Regions from separate parts of the Klebsiella sp. GFKo11 genome, predicted to be linked through region 3. Evidence: predicted binding sites of a transcription regulator. Region 3 holds the regulator's gene; each other region holds the start of a gene.
The links. Region 3 encodes CRP, which controls carbon source genes, mostly activating them, when cyclic AMP is high. Its sites were predicted from a motif close to ATGTGANNNNNNTCACAT; they were not measured.

Region 1: a site for CRP is predicted at 2,547-2,564, ahead of bhsA (multiple stress resistance protein BhsA). Genes of this name have one in related genera too.
Region 2: a site for CRP is predicted at 2,867-2,884, ahead of idnO (gluconate 5-dehydrogenase). Genes of this name have one in related genera too.

The regions. Positions count from the first base shown of each region.
Region 1 covers NZ_CM151369.1:3,882,035-3,886,053, forward strand. The annotation lists gene mfd (transcription-repair coupling factor) at 1-931, shown strand, start outside; gene ldtC (L,D-transpeptidase LdtC) at 1,097-2,056, shown strand; gene bhsA (multiple stress resistance protein BhsA) at 2,214-2,471, opposite strand; gene AC07P6_RS18950 (TetR/AcrR family transcriptional regulator) at 2,721-3,356, shown strand; gene AC07P6_RS18955 (TonB-dependent siderophore receptor) at 3,589-4,019, shown strand, end outside.
Region 2 covers NZ_CM151369.1:5,310,395-5,314,413, reverse strand. The annotation lists gene AC07P6_RS25515 (ROK family protein) at 1-470, shown strand, start outside; gene AC07P6_RS25510 (YgdI/YgdR family lipoprotein) at 574-807, shown strand; gene AC07P6_RS25505 (NanQ anomerase/TabA/YiaL family protein) at 852-1,319, opposite strand; gene AC07P6_RS25500 (gluconokinase) at 1,316-1,846, opposite strand; gene idnO (gluconate 5-dehydrogenase) at 1,861-2,625, opposite strand; gene AC07P6_RS25490 (LacI family DNA-binding transcriptional regulator) at 3,038-4,019, shown strand, end outside.
Region 3 covers NZ_CM151369.1:523,088-527,106, forward strand. The annotation lists gene AC07P6_RS02375 (YccS/YhfK family putative transporter) at 1-2,061, opposite strand, end outside; gene crp (cAMP-activated global transcriptional regulator CRP) at 2,113-2,745, opposite strand; gene AC07P6_RS02385 (OsmC family protein) at 3,050-3,454, shown strand; gene AC07P6_RS02390 (phosphoribulokinase) at 3,510-4,019, opposite strand, start outside.

The DNA of each region.
Region 1 (4,019 bases), 3.1 Mb from region 3:
CATCGGCCACGGGCAGATGCGCGAGCGCGAGCTGGAGCGGGTGATGAATGATTTCCACCACCAGCGCTTTAACGTGCTGGTGTGCACCACCATCATCGAAACCGGGATCGACATTCCCACCGCCAACACCATTATTATCGAGCGCGCCGACCACTTCGGTCTGGCGCAGCTGCACCAGCTGCGCGGTCGTGTTGGTCGTTCGCACCATCAGGCCTATGCCTGGCTGCTGACGCCGCATCCGAAAGCGATGACTACCGATGCGCAAAAACGCCTTGAGGCTATCGCGTCGCTTGAAGATCTCGGCGCCGGGTTCGCGCTGGCGACCCATGACCTCGAAATTCGCGGCGCGGGTGAACTACTGGGCGAAGATCAGAGCGGTTCGATGGAAACCATCGGCTTCTCGCTGTATATGGAGCTGCTGGAAAACGCCGTCGATGCGCTGAAAGCCGGGCGCGAACCCTCTCTGGAAGATCTCACCAGCCAGCAGACGGAAGTTGAGCTGCGGATGCCGTCACTGCTGCCGGACGACTTTATCCCGGACGTGAATACTCGCCTGTCGTTCTACAAGCGCATTGCCAGCGCGAAAAATGAAAACGAGCTGGAGGAGATCAAGGTTGAGCTTATCGATCGCTTCGGCCAACTGCCGGATCCGGCAAGAAACCTGCTCGATATCGCCCGTTTACGCCAGCAGGCGCAGAAGCTAGGGATCCGCAAACTGGAGAGCAACGAAAAAGGCGGTACCGTTGAGTTTAACGAGAAGAATCACGTTAACCCCATGTGGCTAATTGGTTTATTGCAGAAACAGCCTCAGCACTATCGACTTGATGGCCCGACGCGGCTGAAGTTTATGCAGGACCTTGCCGAGCGTAAAACACGGATGGACTGGGTGCGTCAGTTTATGCGTCAACTGGAAGAAAACACCACCGCTTAGCGGTATTCGGGATACGGCCTGGACGCCGTATCCCGGCCCTCCAACATGCTCTGCAAAATTTACAAACATTTTGCAATCCCCCTGCACTTCCCAACACTCGCTACGCCATAATGCGCAAGACTTTACGTATAAAAATAACCACTTACATTATATGGAATTAGCGTGATGAAAAGCTTTTCGCGTATTTCAATTTGGTTGGGGATGATTGCCATCGCCGCCGCGCTGGCGCTACCCGCCCGCGCCAATACCTGGCCGCTGCCGCCTCCGGGCAGCCGGCTGGTTGGGCAAAATCAGTTTCACGTCGTCGAAAATAACGGCGGTTCCCTGGAGGCCATTGCCAAAAAGTACAATGTCGGTTTTCTGGCGCTGCTACAAGCGAACCCTGGCGTTGATCCTTACGTTCCGCGAGCGGGCAGCGTGCTGACAATTCCGCTACAAACCCTGTTACCTGAAGCGCCGCGCGAAGGGTTAGTCCTTAACCTTGCCGAGCTGCGCCTCTACTACTATCCGCCGGGTAAAAGCGAGGTCACCGTCTATCCTATCGGCATTGGTCAGTTGGGCGGCGATACCATTACGCCAACGATGGTCACTACCGTTTCCGACAAGCGCGCAAACCCGACCTGGACGCCGACGGCCAATATTCGCGCCCGCTATAAAGCAATGGGCATTGACCTGCCCGCCGTCATGCCTGCCGGGCCAGATAACCCGATGGGCCACCACGCCATTCGTCTGGCAGCCTACGGCGGCGTCTATCTGCTTCATGGCACTAACGCTGATTTCGGCATCGGTATGCGCGTCAGCTCCGGCTGCATCCGCCTGCGTGATGACGATATCAAAACGTTGTATAGCAAGATAACGTCGGGCACTAAGGTCACCATTATCAATACGCCGATTAAAGCCTCTGTCGAGCCGAACGGTACCCGTCTGGTTGAAATTCACCAGCCGCTGTCCAAACACATTGATGACGATCCGCAGACGCTGCCTATTACGCTTAACGACAGCATGCAGGCCTTTAAGCAGACCCAGTTAACCGATGAGGATGTTATGGAGCGCGCAATGACGCTGCGTTCAGGTATGCCGGTTGACGTGACGCGTCACCATGGTGGCAGCACGCAGTCGCTATAGCCTCCTGAAAACAGATATAAAAAAACCGCCTGACACAAACGTGCTGGCGGTTTTTTTGTAGCAATAATCAAACAGGGTACAACATATTTCTTGCTAACGCGGGCTGCTGAAGGGGTCAGGTCCGCGTTTTGTCAGTGGCATGACAGGGTACAAAAAATTATTTGTAGATAACCGCAGTCCCGTGAAGGGTGTTAGGACCGGTTACCGAAGTAATACGATAAGAGCTTGCGCCCATTTCTTCAGCCTTTTGCGCCAACTGATCTTCCAGAGAACCCAGGTTGGTCCCGGCGGAAGCGGAAACGGTGCCAATTTTATGCTGGCCTGCCGGAGTTGACTGAACTTCAACAGCGGCAAAGCTTGCGAAAGAGAGCGAGCTAAGAACAGCGGCGATGGCCAATGTTTTAACGTTTTTCATGATTATTATACCTATGCAGATGAATGTTTTTGTAGGGTCGAACGAATTAACTTAACGATCGATAGGCAAATAATAATGTGATCCACATCACACGTCAAACCATTTTTATAACGACCGTTTAACTATTTATAAAAAACTTAAAATTCATACATATATGAATTATTTATTTTTAGAGCAACATCACTGGCAGCCCACGACGTTTATTTTTATAATGCCCTTTCAACAAACCAACACAGGTACAACGGCACCATGACAACTGACGTTCAAGGTTGCGTAAAAAAAAGCCGTGGCCGACCTAAAGTGTTCGACAGGGACGCGGCGCTGGATAAGGCCATGACACTCTTCTGGCAGCACGGCTATGAAGCCACCTCTCTTGCCGATCTGGTGGAGGCGACGGGCGCAAAAGCGCCAACGCTCTATGCAGAATTCGTGAATAAAGAGGGGTTATTTCGCGCAGTGCTGGATCGCTACATCTCTCGCTTTGCCGCCAAACACGAAGCATTGCTGTTTGATGAGGGCAAAACCGTCGATCAGGCATTGCGCGATTACTTCACCGCTGTCGCCACCTGCTTTACCAGCAAAGAAACGCCCGCAGGCTGCTTTATGGTCAACGCCTCTGCAGCGCTGGCGGCCTCGTCTACCGATATCGCCAATACGCTTAAATCGCGGCATGCCATGCAGGAACAGGCATTGACGCAATTTCTACAGCAGCGGCAGCTGCGCGGCGAACTTCCGTCTGACGGCGACGTGAGCCAATTGGCGCAGTTCTTAAGCTGCGTATTGCAGGGCATGTCAATCAGCGCCCGCGAAGGTGCAGATTTCACTAAAATCATGCAAATTGCCGAGACCATGATGCGTCTTTGGCCGCAGGTTCTTCAGCACTAAACCTCTCTTTGACCGATGGCTCCTCCGTCGGTCACCCCCCCTGCTTACCCACACATTAAGTAATGATTTCAATAGGTTATTTGCACATTCCACGTAAATGATATTGATAACAATAATCAATACGGGCAAACTTCAGCCTTAAACATTTCTGTTTATTTCACCTTGTAACAACCGGTGCGCCCGTACCGGAAAACTAAAACAACGATATCGTAAACTCATAAAAGGAATGAGCATGAAAACGCGTCTCTGGGTGCTTAACCCACTGCTGCTGGCAACCGCCCTCCCCGCCTGGGCCGCTGATGACAACATGATCGTCAGCGCCAACCGTACACACCGTACCGTCGCTGAAATGGCCCAGACCACCTGGGTTATCGAAGGCCAGGAAATTGAACAACAGGTTCAGGGCGGTAAAGAGTTCAAAGATGTCCTGGCGCAGCTGATCCCCGGCATCGACGTCAGCAGCCAGGGACGTACTAACTACGGCATGAATATGCGCGGTCGCGCGATCGTGGTGCTGATTGACGGCGTTCGCCTTAACTCTTCCCGTACCGACAGCCGTCAGCTCGACTCTATCGATCCTTTCAACATTGAGCACATCGAGGTGATCTCCGGGGCAACATCGCTGTACGGCGGCGGCAGTACCGGCGGTCTTATCAATATCGT
Region 2 (4,019 bases), 1.6 Mb from region 3:
AAAACAAGGTCCTGCGGCGCGGTAGCCATCGCTATGCGGGAGAGTTTGGCCTGATGACGCTTCACGATGGGCAAACCTTTAGCGAGCTGGCGACCGCGGTGGCGATGGCGCGACGTTACGCGCAGAGAATGTCGCTGGCGTCAGATTCGCTCACTGGCGCTGACGTTTTTCGCCTGGCGGAAGAGGGGGATGATATTGCACAGCAGGAAGTGGCGCAGTTTTACCACTGGATGGCGGTGGGCTTACTCAATTTGCAGGTCTGCTATGACCCGGATTGCCTGATTATCGGCGGCGGTATCTCCGCCAGCGATAAGATTTTTGCCGGTATTAAGCAGCGCCTGGCTGAACTGGTGCAAGAGAAAGAACTGGCAGAATTCCTGCCGCAGGTTCTGCTCTGCCAGTATCGCAACGAGGCCAACCTGATTGGCGCGGCGGTGAGTTTCGAGCAAAAACAAAGGAATTCGCGCTAAAACGCCACTTCGGAGAGTTCTGGTTTTCTCTCCCTGTTCAGTCAGCTAGCCTAAAGTGGTTAGGGTGATAATTAATTTGACTGAATAACGGGAGAGAAACACGATGCAATTCAAACCACTCACTGCGGCAATTTTTACCGCCGCTGCACTGTTTACCATCGCCGGGTGTTCAACAAACCAGTCGCTAAAAACCACCGATGGCAGAACGATTGTGACCGATGGCAAACCGCAGGTAGATGATGATACCGGGCTGGTGTCCTATAAAAATGCTGAAACCGGCCGCACCGAGCAGATCAATCGCGATCAGGTGAAATCGATGGACAAACTGGATAACTAAGCGTTATCCGTGGCCCCGCGAGGAGTGCGGCGGGGCCGGTTGATTTAAAGTAAGGCGTAGTCAATTTTGACGATAATTTTGCGCAATGCCGCGCCTGCATCCATCGCGGCCATGGGCCGGTGTAGTTCGCCTGGGAACAGGATTGCCAGCTCTTCAGGATGTAGGTGAATCAGCGTTTCGCTGCTGATTGCCTGGCAAAAGCCAATATCATGCGCGGTATTAAACGGCCCATCGTCAACGATCTCCAGACCCTTGTTACCGGCACCGATAACCTCCTCACCTCTCAGCACAATATGAATATCTATGTACTGACGATGATATTCCGGGCGCTGTTCCGCCAGTGGTTTAGTGCTGCCTTCAACGACGGTAAAAAATAAATTATCGCCATCAACGGTATATTTCCCCGGCGGCAGGGCGTGCGGCTCCTGTTGCAAAACCGCCTGCAGCGCTTTGCGGATAACCGGCGGGTAAAAGCTATTTTGGGCGGCGGCGGTTAAGGTATCAATAATCATGCCGGTATCTCCTGTCGTTGATGATGGTTGAGTAGCGTGATGGAGTGCGCCACAATGCTCGCGACATCGGGGGCGATATCGACGGCTAAAATGTCGCTTTCGCTGGCGTCTGGCGTTTCCAGCGCGGCGAACTGGCTGCGCAGCAGGGCTTCAGGCATAAAGTGGCCTTTGCGCGCCTGCATACGCTGCAAAATGCAGTCGTAGTCACCGGTCAGCCACAGGAAGCGTAAATGGGGATTCCCCTTCCGCAGCTGGTCGCGGTAGCGCTTTTTCAGCGCCGAACACACCAGCACGCCGGACTCGTTCTTCTGCCCGAGACTGAAAATAACATCGCCAATACGCTCCAGCCACGGCTGGCGATCGTCATCATCAAGCGGCTGGCTGGCGGCCATTTTGACGATATTTTTGCGAGGATGCAGATCGTCGCCATCGATAAATTTCGCGCCAAGCGCCTGGGCTAAGGCCTGGCCGACGGTGGTCTTGCCGGTGCCGGATACACCCATCAAAATAATGCATTGTCCTGCCATGGTGAACTCCTTGTTCAGACGGCGACCAGCATTCCGCCGTCGACGAACAGCAGATGGCCATTAACGAAATTCGAGGCGTTGGATGATAAAAATACTGCTGCGCCGACCAGCTCCTGCGGGTCACCCCAGCGAGCGGCAGGTGTGCGTTTGCACAGCCAGTCGGTAAAGGCTTTATCGTCAACCAGCGCCTGGGTCATGTCGGTTTTAAAGTAGCCTGGCGCAATACCGTTGACCTGGATGTTATAGCGCGCCAGCTCGACGCACATCCCACGGGTCAGCATTTTTACTGCGCCTTTCGCCGCAGCGTATGGGGTTATCGTGTCGCGCCCGAGTTCGCTCTGCATTGAGCAGATATTGACGATTTTTCCCTGCTGGCGGTCAATCATGCGTTTGGCGACGGCCTGGGAAACGAGAAATACGGCGGTTTGGTTGACCGAAATAACGTCGTTCCATTCCTGTACCGGAAATTCGGTAAACGGGTGGCGGCGCTGAATTCCGGCATTATTAAATAATACGTCGATAGGGCCAATTTCATTTTCGATTTGATTAATGGCATTTTCAACGGCATCAGCATCGGTAACATTAAATACTGCCGCATGGGCAGTCGCGCCCACATCACGTAATTTCATGACCGCATCATCAGCGCGCGAGGCCGAAATATCATTAACAATAATTTCTGCACCATATTGCGCAAGGCCCTGCGCCATGACAAATCCAATTCCCTGTCCTGCGCCAGTAATTAAAATGCGTTTGCCTTGTAAGCTGAAAAGGTCTTTCATTTTGATATCCTGATTAACGGCTGAATATATCCCGTCATACTTCAAGTTGCAGGTGTGTTGACTGCGCTCGTTCACCCGAATCACTTACCTGAGTAAGCTCATCGGGATTCACTCCCTTGCCGCCTTCCTGCAACTCGAATTATTTAGGGTATAAATAATGTTGTGCCCGGTGATTCTGATTTCCTGAATAACGAAAGCGGAATGACCTGTGCTCTATCTCACGGATTTTCGACGGGTAAAACTGTGATGCAGATCACTCAAAACCATGTTACTAAAAGGGGTTACGCTAAACGTGAGGCGGGGCGGAAATTACCATCGCTCAACGGGTTAACTCGTCAGTGGTAAGATTCTCTTTTTAACCCACGACAGGCATAATGGCCTGATGCAGTGGATGTATTTGACGGGCCGATAGATGAAAGCACAACGCATTACGCTCAATGATATTGCAGCGCTGGCGGGCGTAACCAAGATGACCGTCAGCCGCTATTTACGTACCCCGGATAAAGTGAAGCCTGAAACGGCGGAGCGTATTGCCAGCGTGATTGCCGAAATTGGCTATGAGCCGGACCCCGATAATCCGGCGATGATCAGCGTTGTCGTCCCGCGCATTGGCGTGCTTATTCCCTCCTTTCATAATCAAATTTTTGCCGATCTGCTGGCTGGAATTGAGTCGGTCACCACCGCGCACGGCTACCAGACGCTGGTGGTGAACTACGATTACGACCGCCAGCGCGAAGAGGAGCAGATCGCCGCCGTGCTGGCCTTTAACGTCAAGGGTCTGCTGTTAACCGAGTCGGCGCATACTTTGCGGGCTGACAAATATCTCAATGCGGCGAAAATTCCCGTGGCTGAAGTGATGGGGCTGACGGACAACGTCGGGCGCATCAATGTCGGCTTCGATAATTTTAAAGCCGGGTTTGATATGACCAACATGCTGCTGGCGAGCGGTAAGCGGCGGGTTATCTACTTTGGTTCGATGTCCGACGTGCGTGATGAGCAGCGCTATGCCGGTTACTGTCAGGCGATGGTGAATGCCGGATTGCCGCAAGGGCGTATCGCGCCGAATAAGGTATCGTCGGTGTCGATAGGCACCGGAATGATGACCCTGGCGCGGCAGATGTATGCCGATATGGACGCGATTTTGTGCACCAATGACGATCTGGCAGTTGGCGTGTTACAGGAATGCCTCGCTTGCGGTATCAATGTGCCGCAGGAGCTGGCAATTGCTGGTTTTCATGGCCTGGAGATAGGGCAGATAATCTCTCCGCGCCTCGCCAGCGTGCTGACCCCGCGCTTTGAGATGGGCAAAGTGGCAACAGAGATCTTAATCAAGAAAATCAAAGGGCTGCCCACTATCGAAAAAGTCGATCTGCATTATCGGCTGTCGATGGGCG
Region 3 (4,019 bases):
TAGCCAGATGCCATGATGCGGACGCTGACGCCATGCTACCGACGAAATGGTGTGCATGGTGTTCAGGTGACCCAGAATGCGCTGCAGATGCTGTTCCATGGTACTGAGCGGGCCGCGAGGGACTTCCGCATCCTGGGCCTCCATAATATTCACATCTCCAGCGCTCCCCGGTCCATCTGAATCCAGCCGTTGCTGACAGCGCTGTAGCGCAATCTCACAGGACTCCAGATAACGCTGAGCTAGATCCGGCGTCAGCATATTGTGCTCGCGCGCCAGGGTGGTCATCGCATTGATGTGCTCAACAATGAACTGGCTATGGGTTACCCACAGCTTCATATCTTCCAGATAGTGCGAATTAAAGCCCGGTTCCTGCATCGCCTGATTGAGTGAGTTAAACAGCGCATTGTGCGCCTGATTAACGCGCATTCGCTGATAGGCCAGCGCCGGAGCCTGATGATCGTCGCTAAGAATGAGCCGGATCGCTTCCTGATCGGCTTCCAGCGCGTCGTGGGCATTTTTGCGTAGCAGACCGCTTTGCCACTGCGGCCATAGCCAAACCATCCCACCAAAAGCGATCAGACAGCCAATAAGCGTGTCGATTAATCTGGCGATGATAAACTGCTCACCGTTTAGCGTGAGTAATTGCAGGGTATAAACCGCCGTGACGGTAAAACCAACCATTGCCCAGCCGTAGTTCTTACGAATAATCAGGTAGCTTAGCAGCGTGATGAAGAGCATGGCGGTCAGCGTATAGCCTTCAGGCACGTGGAAGTGTAGCGTCAGTCCGGCGATCACCAGTCCGGCAATCGTTCCAGCCGCCCGGTGAACAATGCGCACCCGCGTCGCGCCGTAGCCGTTTTGCGTCACGAACAGCACAGTCATCAGGATCCAGTAGGGTTTCGGCAGATGCAGTGCGCTGCCCATCAGGCTGGCGGCGCTCAGCATTACGCTGATGCGCGCGGCGTTGCGTAACGCCGGAGATTTAAACGACAGGTAGCTTTTTAGCGCTGGCAGCAGGGGTAAACGTCGAGTTTTATCCGCCATCAAGTTGCGCGTGTACAGAGGACGCTGGGTACGCAAAACCCGGGCGATACGGCTGAAGTGCCAGGCGCAGAACTGGCCGACCGGGTTATCCGGATGTTGCCAGGCAATTTTTTCCAGCGCGCCGATCTGTTTATCCATCTGAAAGCGCTGTGGGTAACGATGGTAGAGAAGATCGTCCGCCAACTCACGCAGGCGGGCGGCAACGGTTTGCGCATTCCAGCGAATCACTGCTTCTGCGTGACTGCGTTCCACCAGTTTCTGCACTTCTTCCGGCTGATGCAGGCTAACGGAGATATGTTCCTGTAAATCCAACCCCACCTGAAAAGCGCGCAACAGACGTTTGTGGTCGTTGCGTTGATTGGCCGCCAGCATATGCATCTGCTGGTAACACTGGGTAATCAGATCAACCACTTTCTGCTGGCGGTTAAGTAGCGGCGGCAGCGAGGTGGCCGGGTCCGTATGCTGGGTCAGCAGGCTGTATTTGGCCTCGCAATAGTTAGCCAGTTCGCGGTAGAGCAGGCTCAGTGACTCGCGCAGCGGTTGTTCGCGCCATAGCCAAAACCAGAACCAGTTAAAGACGCCATACCATAAGGTGCCGAGCGCGTAGATTAGCAGTGGCTCCCACACCGGCATGTTACCCGCAAGGCTGAGGGTAAAAATGGCGGCAATAAGTGAAGCAGGCAGTAGTCGCGCGTGCAGTGAACTGATTTCGGCAGTCACCCCAAGGATTAGCGCCAGACCAGTGAGAATCAGTGGTAGAGGGATCTCGCGTTGCAGCAGGAGCTGGACAATCAGGCTACAGCCAGCAAACAGGCAGCCGCCAATAATCAGGCGTTTAAAGAAGCGCTTATGTGGTGTGTCCAGACCGGCAATGTTGCAACAGGCTGGTACCAGGGAAAACAGTAAGCCCTGCTGTAAATGTCCGAGAAGAAGTCCGATTGCGACCGGCAGACACAACACCAGCGTTTGCCGCAGTGCGTAGTTGACTTCCGGGTGGTAAATCAGCCTGCGCCACATGAGGGGGAAACAAAAACGGCGTATTGCATAGCAATACGCCGTTTTGCCGACTTAACGGGTACCGTAGACGACGATAGTTTTACCGTGCGCGGAGATCAGGTTTTGATCTTCCAGCATTTTCAGGATACGGCCAACGGTTTCGCGGGAGCATCCAACGATCTGACCGATTTCCTGACGGGTAATTTTAATTTGCATACCGTCCGGGTGGGTCATCGCATCAGGCTGTTTTGCCAGGTTCAGCAACGTCTGGGCGATACGACCCGTCACGTCGAGGAAGGCGAGGTTACCGACTTTCTCTGACGTAACCTGCAGGCGACGTGCCATTTGCGAAGAGAGACGCATCAGGATGTCCGGGTTAACCTGGATCAACTGACGGAATTTTTTGTAGGAGATTTCGGCCACTTCACATGCGGTTTTCGCACGTACCCATGCACTACGTTCCTGACCTTCTTCAAACAGGCCTAATTCACCGATGAAATCGCCCTGGTTGAGGTAAGAGAGGATCATCTCTTTACCTTCTTCATCCTTGATGAGTACAGCCACGGAGCCTTTAACGATGTAGTACAACGTTTCTGCTTTCTCACCCTGGTGGATCAGCGTGCTCTTTGAGGGGTACTTATGAATGTGGCAATGAGACAAGAACCATTCAAGGGTAGGGTCTGTTTGCGGTTTGCCAAGCACCATGCGCGGTTATCCTCTGTTATAAGCTATCTCCAGATGCCGACACTACACGGCATCCGGGCATGCAATCGTATTAAATCCCTATACCTGGGAATCTGGCTGAAAATTTCCTGCAGCCTGTAATGTGAACTCCTCAGCATACATGCAGTGCATCAATGTATTACTGTAGCATCCCGATTGTTTTAGCATAGCTTTCGCCGCGTGTCTCCTGGTGTCTCGCTTCAGCATGACCTAGGTCGCCTTCCGTTGCGAGAATTGTTATGTGCGCGTAATCTGTCAGGAAAATTACAGCCCTGGAGTTAAATTTATGCAAGCGCGAGTGAAATGGGTTGAAGGGTTAACCTTCATTGGTGAGTCGGCTTCTGGTCACCAGATTCTGATGGACGGTAATTCCGGGGATAAAGCGCCTAGCCCGATGGAAATGGTGTTGATGGCGGCGGGCGGATGTAGCGCAATTGACGTGGTTTCTATCCTGCAGAAGGGACGCCATAACGTCACTAACTGCGAAGTTAAGCTGACTTCTGAGCGTCGCGAGGAAGCACCGCGTCTGTTTACCCATATCAATCTGCATTTTATCGTGACCGGTAAAGAGCTGAAAGATGCTGCCGTTTCTCGCGCAGTTGACCTATCGGCGGAAAAATATTGCTCGGTGGCGCTGATGCTGGAGAAAGCGGTAAACATAACTCACTCTTATGAAGTGATCGAGGGATAAGCCGAACGGCGCGAACTCGTCGCCCCGGCATGCGCTGCGCTACCGGGGTTTTTTGTTAATTGATTTTCCTGCCTTCCATTAGCCGCTCGACCAATGGCGCCATGATGAGCTCCATGGCCAGCCCCATTTTCCCTCCCGGCACCACTAGCGTGTTCATATGCGAGATAAACGAGCCCTGAAGCATCGCCAGTAGCCAGGGGAAATCGATATTCTGTAAGTTGCGGAAATGGATAACGACAAAGCTTTCATCAAGCGATGGGATTGCTTTGGCTGCAAATGGATTGGACGTATCCACCGTAGGTACGCGCTGGAAGTTGAGGTGAGTGCGTGAAAACTGCGGGGTGATGAAGTTGATGTAATCTTCCATCGAGCGAACGACGGAATCCATCACCGCTTCACGAGAGTGGCCGCGTTCGCTGGTATCGCGGATAAGCTTCTGGATCCACTCCAGGTTAACGATCGGCACAACCCCAACCAACAGATCAACATGGTCAGCGACGTTGTGCTGGGGCGTGACAACTCCGCCGTGCAGGCCTTCATAAAACAGCACGTCAGTGGGTTCAGG